2 regions of the Pseudoalteromonas sp. APC 3893 genome follow, and region 1 is predicted to be linked to the other one. Evidence: predicted binding sites of a transcription regulator. Region 1 holds the regulator's gene; the other holds the start of a gene.
The links. Region 1 encodes MetJ, which represses methionine synthesis genes. Its sites were predicted from a motif close to TAGACGTCTAGACGTCTA; they were not measured.

Region 1 (2,424 bases):
CTCTCAACACCGCCCAGTGACTCAGCTAAAGTAAACTCTTCAAGACTCGTTAAAAATGCTGCCGCATCATTTACATCACCCTTAATATCAAAACTCACCATGCCACCAAAACCACGCTGCTGTACTTTAGCCAACTCATGCTGTGGATGTGACTCAAGACCAGGATAATAAACTTGGCTTACATAAGGAGAGTCTTCTAGATATTGCGCTATGATAAACGCATTTTCTTGGTGCTGACGTAAACGAACATTTAACGTACGCAAGCCACGCAAAGTTAAGTAGCTATCAAACGGCGCACCGGTAATACCAATATTATTTGCCCACCACGCAAGCTCATCACCTAACTCTTGGGTTGCAGCAATCACGGCGCCACCCACAACATCTGAGTGACCATTAATATATTTAGTTGTTGAATGCACCACAATATCGACACCAAATTCGATTGGATTTTGTAAAGCCGGCGATAAGAATGTGTTATCTGCGCCAACAAGTGCACCACATTGTTTAGCAATAGTGGTAATCGCTTTAATATCGGTCAGGCGTAAAATAGGGTTGCTCGGTGTTTCAATCCAAATTAGCTTAGGTTTAATTTCAAGAATTTTTTCATGATTTTCAGTTTTCGTTAAATCTAAAACCACTAACTTTAATAACCCACGCTTTTCAAGAGAGGTAAATAAACGGTAGCTGCCACCATAACAATCATGAGGAATGATTAAAGTATCATCGCTATTGAGTAGTTGAGTCGCTAAATGTACTGCCGACATACCCGTGGCCGTAATAATTCCCTTAGCGCCTCCTTCAAGTTCAGCCAGCGTCTCAGCTAGAATATCGCGGTTTGGGTTACCACTGCGGCCATAATCGTATTGGCGTTTAGTATCAAAATCAGCAAAGGAATAGGTTGTTGATAAATGAAGAGGCGGCACAACAGCGCCATGATGTTTATCAGCATCGATACCATTTCGTACCGCGATAGTTGCTTTGTTCTTTTGACTCATAACGTCACCTACAATAAATGGATGTTTAGACGTCTAAAAGGTTAGATGATCAGTCCCCATAAGTCAAAACATTTGTGGTGTAACCAGGGCATTATTAGCGGTAAAGATATTTAGCTCGCTAGATGGCTAAATAACAAGTGTTTGACTATCTTTTTTAAAACGATAGAATTTCCGCATCTTTGCAAAGCAAATAGGCTATGCAAACAACTAACAACCTGAGGCAACGATACTTCTTATGGCTAAATGGAACGGTGAATATATTCACCCATACGCAGAACACGGTAAAAAATCAGAGCAAGTGAAAAAGATCACCGTGTCTATCCCACTTAACGTGCTAAAAGTGTTAACTGACGAGCGCACCCGCCGTCAAATTAACAACCTACGACACGCGACTAACAGCGAACTACTTTGTGAAGCATTTTTACACGCTTTTACTGGGCAACCGCTGCCAAACGACGAAGACTTGCGTAAAGACAACCCTGAGAAAGTGCCTGAAGAAGTGAAGAAAATCATGCTCGAAATGGGACTTGAAGTACCTGTACTTAACGAAGATTAAGTTACGGTTTGCATTCCTGCCTTCAGGAATTGGATACAAAAAAACCTCAGCACCTAACATTGCTGAGGTTTTTTATTGCTTGATCGTTTCGGCTAAGCCATATAATTTTCAGGCATATCTATTTGCGCAACACCTGAATCAATAGCCGCTTGCGCTACCGCTTTTGCTATACGTGGCAACAAACGCGGATCCATTGGTTTTGGGATAATATACTCAGGGCCAAATTCAAGAGAATCAACACCCGCTGCTTTTAATACTTCTGCGGGTACTGGCTCTTTAGCAATACTACGAATGGCATCCACTGCTGCAATTTTCATTTCATCGTTGATTTGGCTTGCACGAACATCAAGCGCACCACGGAAGATAAATGGGAAACATAGCACGTTATTAACTTGGTTCGGGTAATCTGAGCGCCCTGTCGCCATAATAAGATCTTTACGGGCACCGTGTGCACGCTCTGGCGCAATCTCAGGATCTGGATTAGAACATGCAAAAATAACTGGTTTGTCGGCCATTAGCTTTAAATCTTCTGGATCTAACAAGTTCGGACCTGATACACCAACAAACACATCTGCATCGGCTATTACATCTTGTAACGTACGTTTATCTGTATTATTTGCAAACAGTTGTTTATATTCATTTAAATCATCGCGACGTGTATGAATAACCCCTTTACGGTCAAGCATATAAATATGCTCACGCAGAGCGCCACATTTAATAAGTAGTTCCATACATGCTACAGCAGCTGCACCAGCACCTAAACATACAATAATCGCATCTTCAATTTTTTTGCCTTGCACTTCAAGCGCATTGATCATACCCGCAGCAGTTACTATAGCAGTACCGTGTTGATCATCATGAAAAACAGGAATA
Region 2 (2,424 bases), on a different contig from region 1:
GTCATCCCAAAATGCAACTAACTTACCAAGGCCTAATGTACCTGCAAGTGAACACGCTTCGTGAGAAATACCTTCCATTAGGCAACCATCGCCCAAGAACGTATAAGTATAGTGATCAACGATATCGTGACCTTCACGGTTAAATTGTGCCGCTAATGCTTTTTCAGCAATCGCCATACCTACCGCATTTGTGATCCCTTGACCTAATGGGCCCGTAGTAGTCTCAATACCGGGTGCATAACCATACTCCGGGTGTCCTGGTGTTTTTGAATGCATTTGACGGAAGTTTTTAATTTCCTCAATAGGCAAATCATAACCACTTAAATGCAAAAGAGAATAAATAAGCATTGAACCGTGGCCGTTTGAGAGTATAAATCGATCTCTGTCTACCCACTCTGGATTCGTTGGATTGTGATTTAGATAATCGCGCCATAGTACTTCTGCGATATCAGCCATGCCCATAGGGGCTCCAGGGTGGCCAGATTTGGCCTGTTGTACTGCGTCCATTGATAAGACGCGAATAGCATTTGCAAGTTCTTTGCGAGACGGCATGAATTCTCCTACCTTTAACTGTATTTGCGCTGGTTATTGTGTGTTTAACAAGAACACCCATTCTTACTTATTGTGGGGGCTGTGTGCAATTAAAAACCTGATTAAATTAGGCATTATGAATTTTTTTTAAGAACAAAATGTTATTAGTAATTTTATTTAGACGTCTAGGCGTAAAAAAACTATGCAAGTAACCTTGTTTTAGATAAAATACGCCCCTTAATTTTTTAGCGCTAATACCGACGTTTGTGAAGCGCAATATTTGTGAGCAGAAATACAATGGCAAAACATTTATTTACTTCTGAATCTGTTTCTGAAGGTCATCCGGATAAAATCGCCGATCAAATCTCTGATGCGGTACTTGATGCTATCCTAGAGCAAGACTCTCATGCCCGTGTTGCGTGCGAAACTTACGTAAAAACCGGTATGGTGATGGTTGGTGGTGAAATCACTACTAGCGCATGGGTTGATATTGAAGAGATCACCCGTAAAACAGTGCGTGAAATTGGCTACACGCATTCAGACATGGGTTTTGATGCAGACTCATGTGCAATTTTAAACACTATCGGTAAGCAATCACCTGACATTAACCAAGGTGTTGACCGTACTAGCCCAGAAGAGCAAGGCGCTGGCGACCAAGGCCTAATGTTTGGTTACGCATGTAACGAAACTGAAGTGCTAATGCCTGCACCAATCACTTATTCTCACCGTTTAGTACAGCGCCAAGCACAAGTACGTAAAAGCGGCGAGCTAAACTGGTTACGTCCAGATGCAAAATCACAGGTTACGTTTGCATACGAAAACGGCAAGCCAGTAGGCATTGATGCTGTGGTACTCTCTACTCAGCACAGTGAAGACATTTCACAAAAAGATTTAGTAGAAGCGGTGATGGAAACTATTATCAAGCCGGTACTACCTACTGAGTTAATTACTAGCGCAACTAAGTTCTTTATCAACCCGACTGGCCGTTTTGTAATTGGTGGACCTATGGGTGACTGTGGTTTAACTGGCCGTAAAATCATCGTTGATACTTATGGCGGCATGGCACGCCATGGTGGTGGTGCATTCTCTGGTAAAGATCCATCAAAAGTTGACCGTTCAGCTGCATACGCTGCACGTTACGTTGCTAAGAACGTAGTAGCGGCTGGTCTTGCTGATAAGTGTGAGCTACAAGTGTCTTACGCTATTGGTGTTGCAGAGCCTACGTCAATCAGTGTTGAAACGTTTGGTACAAGTAAGCTTGAAGAATCACGTTTAATCGAACTTATTCGTGAACATTTTGACTTACGCCCTTACGGCTTAATTCAAATGCTTGATCTTGAGCGTCCTATTTATCAACCAACTGCGGCTTATGGTCACTTTGGTCGCGATGAATTCCCATGGGAACGCACAGATAAAGCTGACGCACTTCGCGCCGCTGCTGGCCTTTAACTCCAGTCTTTGTTCGAATTAAAAAAAGCGCCGTTTGGCGCTTTTTTTATGCTTATAAATCGTGTTGTTGTGTCGCGAGTTTACCCCGTGCAATTAAATTAAAAAGTAATTTATTCACAAAGAGCTTAAGAGGCGCTGCGCTTTAGAGAAGTAATTATAAAAATAATAGCTAGAACTGACTCGGTGCTAAGATCTATTCGAAGCTCGCCTCACGAAGCCCGTAGCCGTTTTACCTAACTTCCTAACCTATCAATGTAAGTATTTTCTCATACCCTGCTACCCCCCAAACTACCATTAATATCAACAAGGCTAAACTAACAGCCGCAGAGGCAATATCTTTCGCGCGGCCAGATAAAACATGGTACTCAACCCCAACTCTATCGGTTAACGCTTCAATGGCTGAGTTAAGTAGCTCAACAACTAATAAAAATAAAAAGCTAACAA

Region 2: a site for MetJ is predicted at 710-727, ahead of metK (methionine adenosyltransferase). Genes of this name have one in related genera too.

Annotation. Positions count from the first base shown of each region.
Region 1 covers NZ_JASDCD010000011.1:98,066-100,489, reverse strand. The annotation lists gene metB (cystathionine gamma-synthase) at 1-995, opposite strand, end outside; gene metJ (met regulon transcriptional regulator MetJ) at 1,231-1,551, shown strand; gene QMA12_RS13490 (malic enzyme-like NAD(P)-binding protein) at 1,644-2,424, opposite strand, start outside.
Region 2 covers NZ_JASDCD010000007.1:51,150-53,573, reverse strand. The annotation lists gene tkt (transketolase) at 1-552, opposite strand, end outside; gene metK (methionine adenosyltransferase) at 829-1,980, shown strand; gene QMA12_RS10640 (diacylglycerol kinase) at 2,222-2,424, opposite strand, start outside.